DNA from 3 places in the Bacillus cereus group sp. BfR-BA-01430 genome. Region 2 is predicted to be linked to each of the others. Evidence: riboswitches for the same ligand, from Rfam matches in the RefSeq annotation. Region 2 holds a riboswitch; each other region holds the start of a gene.

Region 1 (4,290 bases), on a different contig from region 2:
AGGACAACTAGAAGAAGCGTATGAGCCGACTCGTCTACAAGAATATGTGGCACCATCTACTGAAGCGGAGAAGATCATCGCACAGGCTTGGGCAGAAGTATTAGGAGTTTCCAAAATTGGTGTACATGATGATTTCTTTACTATTGGTGGGCATTCATTAAAAGTATTACGTATTTTAACATTGTTAAAAGAAGATTTTCCGCATTTAACAATTCAAGACTTCTTTAAGGAAAAGACGGTATATAAGTTAGCGCGAATACAAAGGGAGTTAACCCTAGAAGAAAATGTATTTCATGAATATAAATGGATACATGAACCAGAGGCGATTCAGTATACGGAAGGAATAACGGATAACCGGATTTCAAATGTCTTTTTAACAGGAGCAACAGGTTATTTAGGGTCACATATCCTATATGAATTATTACAGCAAACTTCAGCTCATATTTATTGTTTAGTAAGACCTAAAAGAGATGTAGAGCAAAGAATTATTGAAACTGTAACAGGCTATTTTCATGATATTCCAAATGAAGCTCTGGCACGTATAACAGCTGTTCCTGGTGACCTTGGTGAAGAATACTTTGGGCTTAGTAAGGAAGAGTTTATAGCGATACGTTCTAAAGTTGATGCAGTCATTCACTGCGGGGCGGACGTAAGACATTTTGGTGATGTAAAGCAATTTGAAAATGTAAATATTCAAGGGACAAAGCGCATGCTTGCATTAGCCGATGAAGGAGCAGCATTCCACTTTATTTCTACGATTAGTGTTCCAATCGATTTAGCAGTAGAACAATGGGATACGTATAAAAAACGCGGTGATTTTGAGTATAATGTAGAGCTAGAGAATGTATATTCCAATAGTAAACTACAGGCAGAAAATCTTGTTCGTGAAGCAATGAGTCGTGGCATGAGAGGGAATATTTATCGTGCTGGCAATTTAGCATGTCATTCCGAAACGGGAGTATTTCAACAAAATATTGAAGGAAATGCATTTTATCGTCTCATTAAAACAATGTTATTAATTGGACAAGCGCCAAACGTGAAGTGGAAAGTAGACTTTGCTCCAATTGATTTTGCAAGTAAATCGATTGTGACTTATATGCAAGATCCTCAAATTATAGGTGAAACATTGCATATTTGTCATCCAGATCCGATTGATTTTGTACATTTTGTACAGTTAATTATAGAATGTGGGCATCATTTAGAAGTTGTTCCGCTTTCGCAATATGTAGATTCAGGGTTACAGTTAGCGAAAGAGGATGAGGAGATAGCAGAATTGATTGCTTCACAAGTAGCTGGCGATGGAGCGCAGCAGTCTGAAATTGTAATAGGTACAAAACGAACAAATGAATGGATAAAGAAAAAGCAAATTGCAGTGCCAGTCATTGACAAACAGTTTATTCAGAAGCTATTAGTACATGGAAAACAAGTGGGGTATTTTCCACACATAGAAAAATAGCAGACAAAATGTACCATGCTTTTGTTTGTTCAATAAAATAAATCATGCTACAATGAAAACGAATTAAGGACCGGGGAGCCAAGTGGCTGAGAGGATGTAAAGGAACATCGACCCTCAACCTGATCTGGATAATGCCAGCGTAGGGAGTTGCTTAAGGGAATGTAGCATATGTTATTTTATAATAACTTGCATACAAGGCTTTCCTACGTCATAGTAGGAAAGCCTTTTCTTTTTTTAAAACATATTATTTTGCAAAGGGGATTTTAGCATGTCACAACAAGTTACAATTTCATTTTCAGTGGTACCACAAGCAAAAACAAAAGATTTATATGCGGTTGTGGATAAGGCAATTGAAGTTGTCCAACAATCAGGCGTTCGTTACGAAGTAGGCGCGATGGAAACAACGATGGAAGGAGATTTAGATGAACTTCTTGATATCATAAAACGTGCACAACAAGCTTGTGTAGATGCTGGAGCAGAAGAAGTGATTACTTCTATTAAAATCCACTATCGTCCAAGTACAGGTGTAACAATTGATGAAAAAGTATGGAAGTATCGTGATGAATATGACAAAACAGAAGCGATCTAATTTCGCAATTACAACGATTTGGCTGATTCTTCTCATTGCGATATGGGAAGGATCTGTTTCATTATTTCACATTGAACCATGGATATTGCCAAAGCCCTCTACAATCGTACAAGAATTAATTGGCATGAAAGAGCTATTACTTCCAAATATAACAAAGACGTTGCAAGAAGTGATAAGCGGTTTGTTTTTTGCAATTCTACTTGGAACAAGTATTGCTATTATTATGGATGTTATCCCGATTTTTCGTCTTCTTATGAATCCGTTACTTGTCATTTCACAAACTATTCCAATTGTTGTGCTTGCACCTTTATTTATCATTTGGTTTGGATATGGAATGCTACCAAAGGTGATGGTTGTTATTCTCGTTTGTTTCTTTCCCATTGCCCTTAGTATTTTAGAAGGGTTTCAAACAGTAGATAAAAATATGCTCAAATTATTACAAACAATGCGTGCATCAAAATGGCAAATGTATCAAAAAGTAAAATTTCCTGCTGTGCTTCCATATTTTTTCTCAGGGTTAAAAATTGCTGTTACATATAGTGTGATGGGGGCAATTATTGGTGAATGGCTTGGTGCAAGCGAAGGATTAGGGGTTATGTTAACCCGTGCAACAAAGTCATTTTTAACTGCTCGTGTATTTGGTATAGCGGCTATGATTGTAATCGTCACGTTATTTTTATATTCTATCGTAGAATTTATGGCAAGAATAACAGCACCATGGATATATAGAAAGGAAGACAAAAAATGAAAAAGAGCTTAAAAGTCATGTTAGCAACACTGCTTGCAGTAAGTGTTGTCGGCTGTAATACAGCGAAGAAAGAAGATAGTGGTGACAAAGAGAAAAAAGTAAAAGTTGTTTTAGATTGGTTTCCGAATACAAACCATACTGGTTTATATGTAGCAAAAACAAAAGATTATTATAAGAAACAAGGTTTAGATGTAGAAATGATACAGCCTGGTGATAATGTATCAGCAGAGCAAATGATTGCTTCTGGAAAAGCTGATTTTGGTGTGAGCTATCAAGAAAATGTTACATCGGCACGTGTGGAAGGGATTCCAGTTGTATCAATTGGAGCAATTATACAACATAACACATCGGCATTTGCCTCTTTAAAAAAAGATAATATTACTTCACCAAAAGATTTTGAAGGAAAGCGTTATGGAGGATGGGGAGCACCAGCAGAAGAAGCAACTTTAAAAACCATTATGGATAAACATCAAGCAGACTTTAGTAAAGTAGAAAAAATTGTGCTTGGACAAACAGACTTCTTCAAATCAATTGGTCGTGATGCTGATTTTGAATGGATTTATTATGGCTGGGATGGAATTGAAGCGAAACGTAAAGGAAAAGAATTAAATACAATAATGGTAAAAGATTTAGATCCAGCACTAGATTTTTATAGCCCTGTTCTTATTACAAGTGAAAAGAACATAAAGCAAAATAAAGATGTTGTGAAAAAGTTTATGAGTGCAACAGCAGAAGGATATCATTTTGCAATTCAGGAACCAAAACAAGCAGCTGATATTTTAATTAAGAATGTTCCAGATATTAATAAAGAGTTAGTGCAAGAAAGTCAAAAGTGGTTAAGTACAAAATATCAAGATGATGCAAAAGCGTGGGGAGTACAGAAGGAAGAGGTTTGGACAAATTACATGAATTTCTTATACGATAATAAGGTAATCAAAAAGAAAATTGATGTAAAAGATGCCTTTACAAATGAATTCCTTCCAAGTGAAAAATGAGTGGATTACGAATAAAAGATGTTGTGAAAGCATTCGATGGTAAAAATGTATTAGAGAATATTCATGCTTCTATACAAGAAGGCGAATTTGTATCATTTGTAGGCCCGAGCGGTTGTGGGAAAAGTACATTGCTTAATATGATCGCAAGTATTGAAGATACGACGAGCGGTGAGATTATGTATCATGATGAGCTTGTACAAACACAAGACTGTGTAAGTTATATGCCGCAGCAAGATTTATTGCTTCCGTGGCGTTCAGCTTTACAAAATATTGTGTTGCCATTAGAAATTGAGGGGAAGAAGTCCAAGAAAGAGCGTTTAGCAGAGGGGATGGAAGCATTAAAACAATTTGGGTTGTTTGAATATGCAGATCACTATCCCGACTCATTATCTGGAGGAATGAGGCAGCGGATTAGCTTTCTTCGTACGTATTTATGTGAGAAACCTGTTATGCTACTTGATGAACCGTTCGGAAAGTTAGATGCCTTTACAAAAATGGAAGT
Region 2 (4,290 bases):
ACACCAAGGACAATAGAAATTGCAACACCGATAAAAACGACATACAACGTTGCTGGTAAATGAACCGTAAAGAGTATGTCACGCAGCGCCCACATTTTCGCTATAATTGCAGTCGGTGCTGGTAAAATATACATTTCATCTACAATTCTAGCTCCCACTTCCCAGCTTACAAGCAATATGCCACTTAATATACATGCAGGCAGTAGCTCTCTCATTTTCTTCATATAAGCACCTGCCCTTTTAACATACTAAGTAGTTCATCCTTTAACGCTAGTACCTCTGGTCTGTGTAGGTCTTTTCTTGTCCGTTCTTTCCCAAGTGGGACAACACGCTCTGTTAACGTTGTAATCGGCTGCGTTGTCACAATGAGGATTCGATTCGAAAGAAACAGCGCCTCCTCTACATCATGTGTAATAAATAAAATTGTTTTTTTCCACTGTTTCCATTGTTCAAACAACCATTCTTGCAATGTTGCCTTTGTTAATGCATCCAGCGCACTAAACGGTTCATCTAACAATAAAATATCTCCACCTGTTAGTAATGTTCGAATAAACGATACTCGTTGCCGCATTCCTCCCGACAAGTCTTTCGGGTACTTTTGCTCGTATCCTTGTAATCCAAATTGCTCTAAAAGTTCTTTCGCTCTTCTTTCAGCTTCTGTTTTCTTAATTCCTTGACATTCTAAAGGAAGGGCTGCATTTTCAATAATCGTTCTCCATGGCAAGAGCATATCTTTTTGTGGCATATATCCTACAGGATGACTCTTTGTTTCCATCAGTTGAATTGTTCCAGCCGCTGCATCTTCTAATCCTGTAATTAAGCGAAATAATGTACTTTTGCCACAGCCACTCGGCCCGATGATGCTAACAAATTCTTTTTCCTTTATGGAAGCATCTAAGTCCTTTATAATAGGCTTTTCATCATAATGAAAGGAAACATTATGAAACTGTAGTATGCTCTTTGTCTTCAAAACCCCACATCTCCTTGCGATATGCCATATCCCAGAATAAATATTCAAAGCGGCTGGAATATAGGAAAATCTCTTCTAAGCGGGATAATTCTTGTTCTGTTTTTCCTTCAGCTAGTTCGTTTAATAAATCGATTAACCAAATGCAAAGATTCCCATACTCTTCTGAGCTATACCCTTGAATCCATTCCCCAAAGAACTCATGATCTCTTGCTCCTGGAATATCATTTAAACGTTTTCCAATTTCCCAATAACTCCACATACACGGAAGCAGCGCTGCAATAAGCTCAGCCAATGTACCATTTTGCGATACTGACATCATATAGTTTGTGTACGCTAAGTTTTTAGCTGATGGCTTCGCTGCTTCTATCTCTTCTATAGAAATTCCAAGACGCTTTGCATACTGTTTATGAATTGTCATTTCTCCATTTAAAATGCCATCGATTTGTTCCGCAAATTTTGCCATCACTTGTGGATTCGTTGCTTTTACAACACCAATTGCATAAATTTTTGCATAATCTAGCAAATATAAATAATCTTGTATGATGTAATATTGGAACTTATCCTTTTCTAACGTGCCATCTCCCATCCCCGTTACAAAAGGATGATTATGACTTTTTTCCCAAACAGGCTGCACTGCTTCAAATAATCTGTCACAAAATTTCATATATATTTCCCCTTCCTTTATATCTTTTTATCCAAATAAAAAACCACTCCTATATAAGAAGTGGCTACAGCAAATAAAAATATACATATGCATTGCTCCACTTCCCTTCGCTAGTATTACCTAGATCAGGTCCATAAGGGTTAAGGTTCATTCCTCTCTCAGCCTATCAAGCACCCCTAGTGGTATCTGTTATGAAATTATAAAATAAAAAAGCCCCGTTTCCATGCGCAAAGAAACGGGGACTTATACTTTCGTCCAAATTGCTTCCCTACGCTAGCATAACCTAGATCAGGTAATAAAAGGATCAAAGACTTACGGCCTTACTCTCAGTTGGCAACACCAACTCTCCTAGCACAATATAAAATTACCATTGTCAGTATAACACCGTCATCAAGCTTCAGCAACTATTTTAATTTTCTTAATGATCTACTTCATATACTGTTGCTAGAAACATAAATCAGTTGAGGTTCTCCATCCCTGTTATTATTCTCCTCTTTTTTGATTTCACATGGCATCGCACAATTTTCTCATTAAAAAGCAAACTTCCATACACTTAACATTATTTTTCTATTGATTTCATATTACATTTATGTGAATAAGCCCCACTCGATTCTATCTTTATACTATAATAAAAGGTACAGTATTACATCTAGAGGAGGCCTTGATTATATGAACTTGAGAGCTACAGCTTTAACAGCAACTACTGTCGCAATTGCTTCCTTACTTCCTTCTGTAACAGAAGTAGATACGCAGACAGCTGCTGCACAGCAAACATCAAAAGCAAAGACTGGCTATGTGAAAGTAGAAAAAGCAGACTTATATCCAACTACAAATGTTAACAATGATTCAATCGGTAGCATCCCCTATAACACCCCTGTTACCATTCTTGAAACAGTTCACGACTGGTATAAAGTAAATATTCATAATCAGATCGGTTACATAAAAAAAGATGCTATTACATTTACAAAATCTAGTAAGCGAAACGAGCAATATATTGTACATGCAAATGCGTTAAATGTTCGTTCTGAACCGAATACAGAATCTTCTATTCTTGACGTATTACCGAATGGTAAGTTCGTTGCAGTTCAAGGAACAGAAGGAAATTGGTATAAAATTTTTCACAACGGCCAAATTGGATATGTACAAAAAGATTTTGTATCTAGCGGTTCAAAACCTTTAGTAAAAGGAATTACCGTACAAAACACACCTACCTATACCGTTGCTACTCCAAAACTGAACGTACGTAGTAATGCAGGAACGAATAGTACGATCATCGGCTCTTTACAAAACGGTACACAAGTTCAGGTTGTAGAAACAGTCGGAACTTGGTATAAAATTCGCTTCGGCACAGCGTATGGCTATGTAGCCAAACATTATATCATCCAAAATCAAGCGCAAAGCAAAAAGACAAATCCTTCTATCCCAGCTGTTTTTAAATTTCCGACACAAGGAAAAATTAGTTCAACGTTTGATATGCGCTGGGAACAAATGCACTATGGAGTAGATATTGCTGCACAAGGGAATGTTTCTATTCATGCAGCTGCTTCAGGAAAAGTTGTGAAGTCTTATTATTCAGCGAGTTATGGTAATGTTGTTTTCGTTGCTCATCGGATCAATGGAAAATTGTATACAACCGTTTATGCTCATATGAAAGATCGCGCTGTAAAGATCGGAGACACAGTACAAGTTGGACAACTATTAGGTCATATGGGAAATACAGGACATTCCTTTGGACAACATCTTCATTTTGAATTACATAATGGAGAATGGAATTTTGAAAAAACGAATGCAGTTGATCCACTGCCATATTTAGTTAGGTAAATACTATGCCACGCAATATCCCATTCATGATTGAATCTATAGCCTTCTTTGGCTTAATTTGTTGTTTAATTATTTATAATACAAGCATTGTATTTTTATCTATTATTATTACTTTTGTTATTTTAGAAATTATGATGGAAGCATTTCAAATTCGTCTGAAACAAAAAATTGCTCATATTTACGTTATACTTTTTCTTTTAAGTGCTTTTATAACAAACGTAGTAAGTGGTGGCTTTTATCTATCTTCCATATTCCCTGTGTTCTTCTTAGGAGTCTTACTGGTTGTGTCCCAATATATTAATGTTCCTGATAAACAAAAGAAACAAGAAAAACAAAAGCAGCAAGGAATCTAGAAAGAGGAGACAACTCACTTTCTTTGATGTATAAGAAAATACAGGCTGCTAGTTCATACTACTAAGCAAAAAGGATCTCATGTAAATGGAGATCCTTTTTGCTTATATATTTATTTTAGCCACACGCATATTTCTCATAAATGAAGCTTAAGTTATACTTTTTCTCTAGACTCATTCTCTGTTCATCGTCACACCAGTAAAATAAAATATCATGGATCGTTGCATAACGTTTGTTCTTTAAAAACACCTTAAAGAATGATGGTAAACAATCATGTAACTGTATAAAAATATAATTCCGTAAGATTTCTTCCTTATATTCAATCCCTTTACATACATGCAAGAGTTCTTCATAATAATATGCATGCTGAGGAACTTGAATCATTTCAAAGAATGGTATGTAAGATAATAGCTTACCAATAAAGTGTCCATAGCGGTTCATAATCTCTATTGTCATATGTTCCATCATTTCTTTCATAACATAT
Region 3 (4,290 bases), on a different contig from region 2:
TTCATCGAGCATATCCGATAGTGGTGTGCCAATCCACGTAAACGTAACCTGAAAAATGAAAAACATAACTGCTAAAAAGATTGGAAGTCCAAAAATTTTATGTGTAATCAACTTGTCTATTTTTTCTGAAAAAGGAATTTTCCCTTCCTGTTTATGTTGAATGACACTTGTTTTTAACTTTTCAATATACGTTGCACGTGTATTATAAATATGTTTTTCTAACGTACAATCCAGTTTTTTCTCTAACTGAGAGCGTATTGTTATTAATTCATGATAAATGGACAATCCCATTATCTCTTGTTCCACTACTTCGTTATTGCTTAAAAATTGAAGCGCTAGCCATCTTGAATGCTCATAATTTTCTTTCATAAAAAGTGTCATTATATTTGCAATTGCTGCCTCTACTTGTTCACCATATGAAAGAATAAATGAGTTCATTTCCTTCCTATTATTTTCATGAAGAGTAGCTAGTAATTCATCACAGCCTTTCCCACTTCTTGCAACAACAGGAACAACTGTTACTCCTAATATTTCTGATAATCTTTTTACATCAATCACAATTCCGCGTTGCTTCGCCACATCAATCATATTTAAACCAATAGAAACGGGCTTACCAAATTCTAAAAGCTGTAATGTTAAATGCATATTACGCTCAAATTGAGAAGAATCAACAATATTTAACATATAATGAAATTCCTCTGTTAATAAAAAGTGAGTAACTACTCCCTCATCTCGAGAAACAGGATTTAAATCATATACACCTGGTAGATCAATTAATGTTCCTTGTTTATCTTTCAATTTCCCAATCTTTTTTTCTACCGTTACCCCGCTCCAGTTTCCTACATATTCATAAGAACCTGTTAACGCATTAAATAATGATGTTTTTCCTGTATTTGGATTTCCTAGCAATGCAACTTTATTCACACTAATTCCACCTTTATCATTTTCGCATCGCAATGACGAATACTAATGAATTGTCCGCGGCACTCTAGTGTAAACGGCCCTTTGAACATCGCCTTTTGTTTCACACGCAATTCACTTCCTTCCGAAAGACCAAACGCAGCTAATCTCCGTTTTAACAATTTATCTAATGCCTGCATACTTTTCACTAATACTTTTTCACCGACTTGAATATCAACCAAACTCATAATCTTCCTCCTCAAAAGAGAATGATAATTATTTTCAACGAAATTATAGCATACTGTATAAATCGTACACTATAGCTTTTTCTATTCTATTTGTTAACATTTTCGCACACTTATATTGAAATAATGGCAATACAAGATTCATTTGCCATCCTCATCCATTTCGATTAAAATGAATCTAACAAATAAAGAATTTCGTTATCACAGGGGGAGCTATATTGCTGAGAGGGAACAATTTGTTCCGACCCTTAGAACCTGTTAGTTAATGCTAATGTAGGAATTGTGCAAACGTTAAAATACATATCCTCTTCTTCATTACGTATTTTATATCTCCCTATGGTACATAATTCTTTTTTGTGCAACTTGGATTTAGGGGGAATGCCAACATGCGTAATACCAATTTACAAGCGATGATTGAATCTGCAATTCTTGCAGCCTTCGCCTTAATCATCGACATTTTACCATTATCAATTAAAATCCCAACAGGCGGTTCTGTTTCATTTGCTATGATTCCTATTTTTATTATTGCTTATCGCTGGGGATTCAAAATGGCTTTTTTAGGAGGGCTTATTTGGGGATTATTACAAATTGTCGTCGGGGATGCCTATATTTTAACGCCAATACAAGCATGTATTGAATACTTCATTGCTTTTGCTTTTATTGGATTTGCTGGTTTATTTCATCGCCCAATTCAAAAAGCCATTTCAAATAACCACTATGTAGCTGAAGCAAAAGATGATGTTGGGAGTCGCAAAGAAAAAGTAACAGAAAAAAATAACCAAGGAAAAAAAGCTCTCTTGTATATAATCCTAGGGACATTTATCGGCAGTTTTGCACGCTATTTCTGTCATTTTATTGCGGGAATTATTTTCTGGGGGCAATACGCACCAAAAGGACAATCAGCCTTTCTGTACTCTTTCATTGTAAATGGTAGTACAATGCTTGCTTCTTTTGCATTATGTACCGTATTGCTATTGCTTCTATATACAACTTCACCACGTTTATTCCAAAGCATTCGTGCGTATCATATCAATTCAAAAAATAAGAGTGCCTAAATGATATTCTTTAGGTTGTAGGGAAAGCATTCTCTACAACCTTTTTTATTAACAAAATGGAAAAGGCACTGTAGATTTTCTCTATAGTGCCTTTTCGTGTCTCAGTACTTAATTGTTACTTTCACGCGATTCTAGAGTAGGAGAATCCGAAGAAAATTGTCTCGGCTCAGTTTTCTTTAAGTGATTTTTGACGTTACACTTATGATATTGAACACTCCATGCTTCAATCGGGTTAGTAAAGATGAGTCTTTGCTCTTGATTAGGGGTCCCTTCTTCCAAATTACAATGTTCGCCCCATTTACACCATCTCATTGTAAATGTTGAAGAAGTTTCATTATCTGATTGATCAAATAAGTGAGAAAGAGTCATCTCTCCATCTAGTATGATAGTATTACTAGTAGATAGAAAAGCAAAGTTTGTCCAACGTTTCTTCATTCCCCCCTACTCCTTTTCGCATAGAATACCTAAAACTACATTTACCTAAAATGTGTTTGTGTTTGTCTTTTTCTTTACACTTTCTATGGTACCTGAAATAATATCACTCAACTATCGATTATTCTTACAAATCACCTTACATTTTTGTAAGAAATGAAAAAACCTCCATCTCTTATAAATGAAGGCTTTACATTATACTTTATTTTTTATTATCATGTAATCCCGCTTCATATAATTGACGCATCATTCCATGAGAAATAGCTCCAAGAATTAAAGTCATTCCAATTAATGAAACTCGAAGCACAGGAATATCAATTATATAAGCTAACAACCCAAGAACAATTGTTAGAAATAATGCTTTTATAAATGTAACACTTGTGTACTGTTTCTTTTTCATGACTCTCACCTTTTATGAAAACGTTTTCTTTGTCATCATTATATCATATCATCAGACCTTTTGTGGAGGATTTTGTTAAAAAATATTGAATTTTCACTTCTCATTATCATTTTTTGACTTTTCTTTCTCTATCCTTTACAGTCGAAATGTTCATAAGTTTTATAACGCAGGAGGATTCTCATGAATATTAAAATAAAAGATACATTAATCTCCGAAGAAACACTGCAAGCAAAAGTCAAAGAATTGGCACATCAAATCGAGCGTGATTTTGCTGGGGAAGAAATCATTATTATTGCTGTATTAAAAGGTTCTTTCGTCTTTGCCGCTGATTTAATTCGTCATATTAAAAACGATGTAACCATTGATTTCATCTCTGCCTCTAGCTATGGTAACCAAACTGAAACAACCGGGAAAGTTAAATTACTAAAAGATATCGATGTCAATATTACCGAAAAAAATGTCATCGTTGTAGAAGATATTATTGATTCTGGTTTAACACTTCATTTCTTAAAAGATCATTTCTTCATGCATAAACCAAAAACATTGAAATTCTGTACATTGTTGGATAAACCAGAACGTCGTAAAGTAGACTTACAAGCAGAATATGTAGGATTCCAAATCCCTGATGAATTCATCGTTGGATATGGTATTGACTGCGCAGAAAAATATCGTAACTTGCCATATATCGCTTCAGTTGTAACAGAGAAGTAAGTTGACACTTCCATGAAGTGTATTTCTATCATGCATTATTACTAAAGAAGCAAAGGGAGAGATACAAATGAATAAGACAAAGTTTGAAAAAGTTCTACTCATTGTCAATCCAAAAGCAGGACAAGGGGATTTACATACAAATCTAGAAAAAATTGTCCCGCCGCTAGCAGCCACTTTTCTCGACTTACGGATCCTTCATACAAAAGAGCAAGGAGATGCGACGAAATATTGTAGAGAATTTGCAAGTGAAGTTGATTTAATCATTGTCTTTGGCGGTGATGGAACCGTTTTTGAATGTACAAATGGCCTAGCTCCTCTTGAAATAAGACCAACTCTTGCCATTATTCCAGGAGGAACTTGTAACGACTTCTCTCGTACACTTGGCATTCCGCAAAATATTGCTCATGCAGCAAATATGATTGTAAAAGGGGATACAAAGCCAGTTGATGTTGCAAAAGCAAATGACCAATACTTCTTAAACTTTTGGGGAATTGGACTTGTTTCTGAAGTATCTCATAACATTGATGCAGAGGAAAAAGCAAAGCTT

What was found. A riboswitch is a leader RNA that binds a small molecule or an ion and turns the genes downstream of it on or off. The one in region 2 is predicted to bind thiamine pyrophosphate.
Positions count from the first base shown of each region.
Region 1: linked by a shared signal. The riboswitch ahead of MR058_RS12900 (MTH1187 family thiamine-binding protein) and the one ahead of tenA (thiaminase II) in region 2 are both predicted to bind thiamine pyrophosphate.
Region 3: linked by a shared signal. The riboswitch ahead of thiT (energy-coupled thiamine transporter ThiT) and the one ahead of tenA (thiaminase II) in region 2 are both predicted to bind thiamine pyrophosphate.

Region 1 is NZ_JAKUEW010000006.1:115,479-119,768, forward strand. Features, by position in the region: gene MR058_RS12895 (non-ribosomal peptide synthetase family protein) at 1-1,456, shown strand, start outside; TPP riboswitch at 1,518-1,619, shown strand; gene MR058_RS12900 (MTH1187 family thiamine-binding protein) at 1,725-2,045, shown strand; gene MR058_RS12905 (ABC transporter permease) at 2,017-2,793, shown strand; gene MR058_RS12910 (ABC transporter substrate-binding protein) at 2,790-3,788, shown strand; gene MR058_RS12915 (ABC transporter ATP-binding protein) at 3,785-4,290, shown strand, end outside.
Region 2 is NZ_JAKUEW010000001.1:3,930-8,219, reverse strand. Features, by position in the region: gene MR058_RS00145 (ABC transporter permease) at 1-224, opposite strand, end outside; gene MR058_RS00140 (ABC transporter ATP-binding protein) at 221-970, opposite strand; gene tenA (thiaminase II) at 939-1,634, opposite strand; TPP riboswitch at 1,720-1,822, opposite strand; TPP riboswitch at 1,883-1,994, opposite strand; gene MR058_RS00130 (SH3 domain-containing protein) at 2,304-3,455, shown strand; gene MR058_RS00125 (hypothetical protein) at 3,461-3,808, shown strand; gene MR058_RS00120 (DUF3965 domain-containing protein) at 3,924-4,290, opposite strand, start outside.
Region 3 is NZ_JAKUEW010000005.1:185,350-189,639, forward strand. Features, by position in the region: gene feoB (ferrous iron transport protein B) at 1-924, opposite strand, end outside; gene MR058_RS12110 (FeoA family protein) at 921-1,148, opposite strand; TPP riboswitch at 1,342-1,443, shown strand; gene thiT (energy-coupled thiamine transporter ThiT) at 1,532-2,200, shown strand; gene MR058_RS12120 (hypothetical protein) at 2,309-2,635, opposite strand; gene MR058_RS12125 (hypothetical protein) at 2,835-3,032, opposite strand; gene hpt (hypoxanthine phosphoribosyltransferase) at 3,213-3,743, shown strand; gene MR058_RS12135 (diacylglycerol/lipid kinase family protein) at 3,811-4,290, shown strand, end outside.